One region of the Candidatus Symbiopectobacterium sp. NZEC127 genome, then DNA from elsewhere that is predicted to be linked to it. Evidence: predicted binding sites of a transcription regulator. Region 1 holds the regulator's gene; each other region holds the start of a gene.
The links. Region 1 encodes CRP, which controls carbon source genes, mostly activating them, when cyclic AMP is high. Its sites were predicted from a motif close to ATGTGANNNNNNTCACAT; they were not measured.

Region 1 (2,205 bases):
TCCGGCAAGCTGTTTACCTATATGCACTATGGCGTGACGCCGGATATTCTCACCACGGCGAAAGCGCTGGGCGGCGGTTTCCCCATCAGCGCCATGCTGACCACCGAAGAGGTCGCCTCTGTGATGACCGTCGGTGTGCACGGCACCACCTACGGCGGTAATCCGCTGGCCTGTGCGGTGGCTGAAGCAGCATTGGACACCATCAATACCCCGCAGGTTCTTTCCGGTGTACAAGCGCGCCACGAGCGTTTCGTCTCGATTCTTCAGGCGATTAATGAAGAGCACGGTATTTTTGAGCAGATTCGCGGTATGGGCCTGCTGATTGGTGCAGAACTGAAGCCGAGATGGCACGGTCAGGCGGGCAAGTTCCTTGCCGCAGCGGCGGAGCAGGGCGTGATGGTGCTAGTGGCTGGGCCTAACGTGATTCGCTTTGTGCCGTCGCTGGTGATTGATCTGGAAGATATCGATCAGGGTATGGCGCGGTTTGCGCGGGCGGTTGAAACGGTGGTTAACGCGGAATAGTGCTGGCTCGTCAAAAGCACGCTGCGCAGCGCGCAACGTGCTTTTGTCTAAACGGTGCTGCTGATATCAGCGTGTGCCGTACACCACGATAGTTTTGCCGTGCGCCGAGATCAGACTCTGATCTTCCAGCATTTTCAAAATACGGCCTACCGTTTCGCGGGAACAGCCAACAATCTGACCAATTTCCTGACGCGTGATCTTGATTTGCATCCCATCCGGGTGCGTCATGGCATCGGGCTGCTTCGCCAGGTTCAACAGCGTCTGCGCGATACGGCCCGTGACATCCAGGAAGGCCAGGTTGCCCACCTTCTGGGAGGTCACCTGGAGGCGACGTGCCATCTGTGAGGAGAGACGCATCAGAATATCCGGGTTGACCTGGATCAGCTGACGGAATTTTTTATAGGAGATTTCAGCGACTTCGCAGGCTGTTTTTGCCCGCACCCATGCGCTGCGTTCCTGACCCTCTTCGAACAGGCCCAGTTCCCCAATAAAATCCCCCTGGTTGAGGTAGGAGAGGATCATTTCCTTGCCTTCTTCATCCTTGATCAGCACAGCCACTGAGCCTTTCACGATGTAGTAAAGCGTTTCTGCCTTTTCACCTTGGTGAATCAGCGTGCTCTTCGATGGATACTTGTGAATATGACAATGAGAAAGGAACCATTCAAGAGTCGGGTCTGTCTGCGGTTTGCCGAGAACCATTCGCTGTTATCCTCTGTTGTAATTCACTGCGCAAATTACAGGGGTCAGAGTTCCCTGTACGGCGTATTAACGTGCTAGTAGTAAAAATTCCGTGTTGGCGGACTGACGTCAGGGAATATACTGGCTTCTGTATGGCGACGTCACGACCCGTTCTGACCGTCAGTATCAAACTGAAGGAACGGATTCTATTCCTGTTTGTAACACAGCTTGACGAGCCTGTCTTGTGTTGTCTCGCTTCAGCATGATTAAGCTCTAGTTATCGGCGGTTTTTATATATAACAGTGAGTAATTTTCAAATAAATTTGAGGAGTTGTGGATGCAAGCGCGCGTAAAATGGGTCGAAGATCTGACCTTTCTCGGTGAGTCGTCATCAGGGCATCAGATTCTGATGGATGGTAATGCTGGCGATAAAGCCCCCAGTCCGATGGAGATGGTGTTGATGGCGGCAGGAGGCTGTAGCGCCATTGATGTGGTGTCCATTTTGCAAAAGGGTCGCAACGCGGTCACTGGGTGTGAAGTCAAATTATCCTCCACGCGTCGTGAAGAAGCGCCGCGTCTGTTTACCCATATCAACCTGCACTTTGTGGTTACGGGCGTGGGACTGACGGATAAGGTGGTTGAACGGGCGGTATCGCTGTCGGCGGAGAAGTATTGTTCAGTGGCGCTAATGTTAGAAAAGGCGGTGAAGGTCACTCACAGCCACGAAATCATCGCTGTCGCATCGTTTTCTTCATAGTCGAATAGTTTTCCGGCGGGCTGTATGCGTTATTTCAGCCCGCGCGACGCCCTTCTGCCAGCCGTTTTACCAACGGTGCCATGATCAGTTCCATGGCCAGCCCCATTTTTCCTCCCGGCACCACCAACGTATTGATGTGTGAGATAAACGAGCCTTGCAGCATCGCCAGCAGGTAGGGATAGTCAATGTTTTCGACGCCCTGGAAATGGATCACCACAAAGCTCTCATCCAACGAAGGGATAGCCTTG
Region 2 (2,205 bases), on a different contig from region 1:
TTTAGTGCGTGATAGTTTATCTGGAAATAAATACGGCGCTCGAAAGCGCCGCAAGTATAATTGTTAATATCAGGTTGTGATTCTATTAAAAGCGATAGCCAACCCCAAACATAAAGGTGAATGGATCGAGCCGAGTGCTGATCGATTGTGGGCCAGCAGGCGAATTAAAACGGACGTCGGTATCAATATCCATCCACCAAATCGAGGCATTAATCAGCCAGTTTTTATCCAGGTTATAATCCAACCCGGCCTGTGCGGCCACCCCCCACGAGTTTTTCGCACTGAGATCGCTTAAGCCCATACTCTTACCATGATCGTTGAATTTCTCATCGAAAAATAGGGTGTAGTTGATCCCCACCCCCAGATACGGACGCAGCTTATCTTTCGCATCACGAAAATAATACTGCGCCATTAAAGACGGGGGCAAATGGCTCACCTGTGCCACATTACCGACCGTTTGCAACCCAACATTGTGCGTAAACGGGGTTGCAGCCAGCAATTCAACACCGATGTTATCCGTGACCATGTAGCTGAACGTCAGCCCCAACTGCGTATCGTTATCGACCTTAAAAGAGCTGACACCCAGCACCGTGTCCCCACCCGCATTTGGGCGCACGGTAGCCGTTCCTGCACGCACAATAAAATCACCTGCCTGATGCGCCTGAGCGAAAACAGGCAGCAACGTTGCGACGAGTAGAGCCAAAGACGTTTTTTTCATTATTACCCACTCCCTTTATATGGTTTAAAGTCGAGCGCAGAATACCTCTAAGTAGGTATTCTTGTTTTAAGCCAGATCACAACTTTCACGCTAAAAAAGCGAAATCCAAAACACATCAAGATGAGCTAAATGCTTAAAAATCCTAAAATTGATTCACATCAATTTTTAGTTTAAAGCGCATTTAGTGCGCAGGGTAATACTGAGCCTTCACGGCGCTGAGGCCGTAGCGCTATAGTGAATGACTGCCCGGCCCCCTGTGATGGCGTTGTGGAAGAGGTCAACCATGGATACGTCGAACCGGAAATCGAATATCGGAGATAACCTCAACAGCTGCCTGCGATGCGGTGCCTGCTGCGGTTTTTTTCGCGTCTCATTTTACTGGGCAGAGGCTGATGACGGCGGCGGACTGACGCCAGCAAGCCTGACAGAACCCATTACCCCGTTTATCCGCTGTATGCAGGGCACCAACAGCACAGCGCACTGCCGCTGTGTTGCGCTTGAAGGCGAGATCGGTCAGGCTGTCAGTTGCAACATCTATGCACAGCGCCCCTCACCGTGCCGTGAGTTTTTACGGTCTGGTGAGAACGGTGAGGAAAATGACGCCTGCAATCGCGCCAGAGCCCGCTATGGCTTGCCCCCGCTTTACCCTGCCGAATAAATTTGCAGCGAATACCCTTTTCAGACGTGCAGCAAGGTGCAACCTTTTGAGGTAACAGGTTACAATGTGGATCATTGGGCGCGGAGACGCGTCGTTTTCACTGTTGAATAGCCAAGGAGCCTTCATGTCTATCACGGCCGGTACCCTCTACCGTGACACTATGAATTTTACGCGTAACCAACTTATCGGCCTGTTGTTGCTGTCATTACTCACGGCGGTCATTACTGTCATGTTAAATCAGGCATTAATACCGGCACCGGAACAGTTACAGCTATTGAGTAATGTCAGTGGCGATCTCTCCAGCACCGGCCAGTTGGGGCTGCACGATCTGATTCAACAAATGACGCCCGAGCAACAGATGGTGCTGCTTAAAGTTTCCGCAGCCAGCACCTTTGCCGCACTGGTCGGAAATGCGTTGCTGACCGGCGGTGTGTTGACGCTGGTGAGACAGGTTTCGGCCGGACAAGCCACCAGCGCGCTGCGCGCGATTGGTGCCTCCGCACCGCTGCTGCCGCGACTGTTCTTTTTGATCCTGGTGGGTACCATTTTAGTGCAACTGGGTATGCTGCTGTTGATCGTGCCGGGGGTGTTGCTGGCCATCGCAGTCAGTTTATCTCCCGTGATCGCCGCGGTTGAGAATAAAGGCGTTTTCGCCTCCATCCGCCTCAGCGCAAAGCTCGCCTATGCCAATCTGAAGCTGATTGCTCCTGCTGTGCTCTTTTGGTTGTTGGCAAAGGTTGCCCTGCTGATGCTGGTAGCGCGTCTGCCGCTGGCATCGCCTACCACCATGGCAATCCTGATGAATGGGGTGAGTAACCTGATCTCTGCG
Region 3 (2,205 bases), on a different contig from region 1:
TGGCGACAGTTTCTCGTGGGCAAAGGGTTCTGACTCATCCACGTTGACCACTTCGCCAATCAGCACTTTAGTGCCAGCGGGGGCGGTAAAGCCGGCCATCTCAGCAATTTTTGGCGCTGCCTGACCTACAATCGCCGCGTTGAGCGAGCCATTTTTCAAAATGATCGATTGGATGGCTTCGAGCTCTTTACCTTGCAGCAGATAGCCACCGTGGGTTGAAAAACGTTCCCGCACCGCGTCATAAACGCTGTCTACCACAATCACCGACTGTTCAGACGCACAGATCACACCGTTATCGAAGGTTTTCGACATCAGAATCGAGGCAACGGCGCGTTTGATATCTGCCGTTTCATCGATCACCACCGGTGTATTGCCTGCGCCCACCCCGATGGCCGGTTTGCCGGAACTGTAGGCGGCTTTTACCATACCGGGACCGCCGGTGGCGAGGATCATATTGATGTCCGGGTGGTGCATTAACTGGTTGGACAATTCAACGGAAGGCTCATCAATCCAGCCAATAATGTCTTTCGGCGCGCCGGCTGCGATGGCGGCCTGGAGTACGATGTCTGCGGCTTTGTTGGTGGCATTCTTGGCGCGCGGGTGCGGCGAGAAGATGATGCCATTACGGGTTTTTAAACTGATGAGCGCTTTGAAAATGGCGGTGGAGGTCGGGTTGGTCGTCGGGACAATCCCGCACAGCAACCCGATAGGCTCGGCGATGGTAATGGTGCCGAAGGTGTCATCCTGGGACAAAATGCCGCAGGTTTTATCATCCTTATAAGCATTGTAGATATATTCAGAGGCAAAGTGGTTTTTAATCACTTTATCTTCCACGATACCCATACCCGATTCCGCTACCGCCATTTTAGCCAGCGGAATGCGGGCGTCGGCGGCGGCGAGGGCGGCGGCACGAAAGATTTGATCGACTTGCTCTTGAGAAAAATTGGCGAAGACCTGCTGTGCCTTCTTTACGCGTTCAACCAATGCGTTCAGTTCAGCAACGTTTGTTACGGCCATAATGCTCTCCTGATAATGTTAAACTCTTTCAGGCAATGATCTGCCAAACCCTGTGCTGCCAAATCATTATTACAAAACGCTAAGTATAGATAACGACATCGCATTCGTGGCTGAATGCAGGGTTTACCTACTCATTGCCTGAAAGGGCTGTGGGTCAGCGGTGGCGTAATCTCCTCTCTTCCCGGTGGGTGATAGTGGTTCATTCCGCATCTTCTGTTTAACACTGTGAAAGCAGCATACCTATTAGTGGGTGCCTTTTGTGTGATCTTCATCCCGATTCAAAAATGCTGACTCCTTTCAGCAAGCATATTTGTTAACTGTTGTAGTTATTTGTAGCGTTATTGTTGCCTTTGTTGGTATTTATAACCTGCCATAGGCGGGAAAATATTTGGATTATTCTCTGAATATTTCGATTACCATAAAATTATTCACCTGTTACTTGCGTGAGAATAGCCCGTCGTTTATTGCGTCATTTCAGAATGGGCAGCGGTTGACCAGAATAACGTTTGAAACACTTTCCAGGAAACGTCTTGCATTTCCGTCAGAGCGGTTAGTCTTGACGGAATCCATGTGATATCAATGTGATAACATAGAGAGGACAGGAGATATGGACAACGGGTTATCGGGTTACGCTGTTTCACAAAAAGGAGATGCGACGCAAAAACGGCGTCAATGGCTGACGGGGACGACACGACTGGCCGCAACCGTGGCATTGCTGTTCGGCACGTGGGGAGGCGGTGTGCTTGTCGCGGAGGCGGCACCGCCGCCCGGCGCTCTGTTAGCCAAGGATCAAGTGCTGGTGCGCAACAACGGTGCGGAAGTGGCCTCCCTCGATCCGCATAAGATAGAAGGCGTGCCAGAGTCCAACGTCTCGCGCGATCTGTTGGAAGGGCTGGTGATTACCGATCCGAATGGAAAAATGGTGCCCGGTGTGGCCGAGCGTTGGGAAAATAAAGATTTCCGCGTTTGGACTTTCCATTTACGCAAAGGCGCGCGCTGGTCAAACGGCGATCCCGTCACCGCGCAGGATTTTGTCTACAGTTGGCAACGATTAGCCGATCCGGCAACCGCTTCGCCTTATGCCAGCTACTTGCAGTACGGACATATCGTCAACATTGACGACATTATAGCTGGAAAGAAAACGCCGGACACGTTGGGCGTCAAAGCCGTGGATGACCATACGCTGGA
Region 4 (2,205 bases), on a different contig from region 1:
CCGAACTGCTGCAAGGACGCGGGTTGAAAGATCTCGACGTGTTTACCCCGCCGAGTTTCGACAATGACGATGTGGCAGATCATGCCAATCTGGAAACCCACTTTATCGATTCCAGCGGTTTGATCTCCTGGGACTTGTTTAAAACCGACGCGGATTATCCCTTTGTTGACTGGAGCTTCAAAGGTAGCACCGAGCAGGAATTTGCTACCTTGATGGCGATTTTCCACAAAGAGCATAAAGAGGTGTACATCGCCGATTATGAGCACCTGTCCGTGTATGCTTGCCGCATTATCGTACCGGGGATGTCCGACATTTATCCGGCAGACGATTTGCTGTTGGCAAACAACAATATGGGTGTGCATTTACGCGAGACCATCCTCTCCCTGCCCGGCAGTCAGTGGGAAAAGCAGGCGTATCTCGATCTGATCGCCCAGTTGGATGACGAAGGGTTTGATGACTTCACCCGCGTGCGTGAATTGCTGGGGCTGGCAACCGGCAAGGATAACGGCTGGCTGACGCTGCGCATCGGCGAATTAAAATCCATGTTGGCACTGGCAGGCGGCGATCTGGAACAGGCATTAATCTGGGCGGAATGGACGCAGGACTTTAATGGCTCGGTCTTTAGTCCAGTGCGTAGCAACTACTACCGCTGTTTGCAGACGCTGTTGACGCTGGCATTGGACGAGGCGCGTGAGCCATCGCAGTATTACGATGCGTTTGTGAAAATGTACGGCAGCGACACCCTCGAAGCAGCGAGTGCGGCTATTGCCGGTGAGCAGAGCTTCTACGGACTGTTTGACGTCGATGACACCTTCGCCACCTTGCCCGCGCACCAATCGCTGCTGGCAGCGTACGAGAAACTGCAAGCCGCGAAGCGTCGTTTCTGGGGCTAATGCCGTATCGCCCATCCTCCCCGGTTAGCGCCGGGGAGCCTTCACCCTTCTCAAGCTCTGACGCAATACCTGCCTTTTTTCGATCAATTTTCCCGCAGTACGGAAGATTTCATCATCGCATTATCTTATCGCTACGCAATCTGAATAATCCGGCATTTCGCAAAAAATGAAGAATAATGTACTTATTGTTATTAAATGGTGAGTTTTTAATTAATTTGCAGCAACCCTGAACACCGAAATGATACAAAAACGCATTTCATTTAACTCTTTTTCACGGTATTCTACCCCCTACGTTCAACTCTTTTGATAATTTTTAAAATATTTTTTTACTATATATTTCAATTAGTTGACTGTGATTTAGTGCACTTACCCCAAGGGTTTAACCCTGCTAAATTTTCAGGATATGATCCAAGTCAAATTTTGCTTTATACTGCTTTGTTAGTATTCCCTCGCGGATAAATCTTGGAGAACGTTAGTGTGAAAGCTGACAACCCCTTTACACTTTTACTACCGGCAGCCATGGCGAAAGTCGCTGAAGATGCTGGTGTCTATAAAGCTACGAAACAACCCCTGACCACGTTTTTTTTGGCGATTACTGCTGGTGTCTTTATTTCAATCGCCTTCGTTTTTTATATCACAGCCACAACCGGTGCCGCGTCCATGCCTTACGGCGTGACTAAACTGATTGGTGGGATCTGCTTCTCGCTCGGCCTGATGCTGGTTGTTGTCTGCGGCGCTGACCTGTTTACCTCAACGGTATTAACAGTAATTGCCAAGGCAAGTGGCCGTATCACCTGGAAACAGCTGGCCTGCAACTGGTGTAACGTCTATGTGGGCAACCTGTTCGGCGCACTGTTTTTTGTCGCCCTGATCTGGTTTGCCGGTGAGCACATGGTCGCCAACGGCGCATGGGGCTTGAACGTACTGCAAACCGCAGAACACAAAGTGGAACATACTTTTGTCGAAGCGTTTTGCCTCGGGGTCCTGGCCAACTTGCTGGTGTGTCTGGCGGTATGGATGAGCTACTCAGGCCGGACGCTGACCGATAAAATGTTCGCGATGATCCTGCCGGTCGGCATGTTCGTTGCCAGCGGCTTTGAGCACAGTATTGCTAATATGTTTATGATCCCCATGGGGATCGTTATCAAGAATTTCGCGGCGCCTGAATTTTGGGAAGCCATCGGCAAAGCGCCGTCCCAATTTGAGCACCTTACCCTCCACAACTTTATCGTGGACAACCTGATTCCTGTCACGCTGGGCAACATCGTCGGCGGCGGTTTTCTGGTAGGGTTAACGTATTGGGTTATTTATT

Region 2: a site for CRP is predicted at 865-882, ahead of ompW (outer membrane protein OmpW). Genes of this name have one in related genera too.
Region 3: a site for CRP is predicted at 1,277-1,294, ahead of adhE (bifunctional acetaldehyde-CoA/alcohol dehydrogenase). Genes of this name have one in related genera too.
Region 4: a site for CRP is predicted at 1,295-1,312, ahead of focA (formate transporter FocA). Genes of this name have one in related genera too.

Annotation. Positions count from the first base shown of each region.
Region 1 is NZ_JAGFPG010000007.1:215,512-217,716, forward strand. It holds gene argD (bifunctional acetylornithine/succinyldiaminopimelate transaminase) at 1-522, shown strand, start outside; gene crp (cAMP-activated global transcriptional regulator CRP) at 589-1,221, opposite strand; gene J5069_RS20990 (OsmC family protein) at 1,538-1,957, shown strand; gene J5069_RS20995 (phosphoribulokinase) at 1,992-2,205, opposite strand, start outside.
Region 2 is NZ_JAGFPG010000001.1:834,397-836,601, reverse strand. It holds gene ompW (outer membrane protein OmpW) at 86-718, opposite strand; gene J5069_RS04015 (YkgJ family cysteine cluster protein) at 1,002-1,376, shown strand; gene J5069_RS04010 (YciC family protein) at 1,501-2,205, shown strand, end outside.
Region 3 is NZ_JAGFPG010000001.1:820,341-822,545, forward strand. It holds gene adhE (bifunctional acetaldehyde-CoA/alcohol dehydrogenase) at 1-1,017, opposite strand, end outside; gene oppA (oligopeptide ABC transporter substrate-binding protein OppA) at 1,625-2,205, shown strand, end outside.
Region 4 is NZ_JAGFPG010000001.1:398,471-400,675, reverse strand. It holds gene ycaO (30S ribosomal protein S12 methylthiotransferase accessory factor YcaO) at 1-893, shown strand, start outside; gene focA (formate transporter FocA) at 1,371-2,205, shown strand, end outside.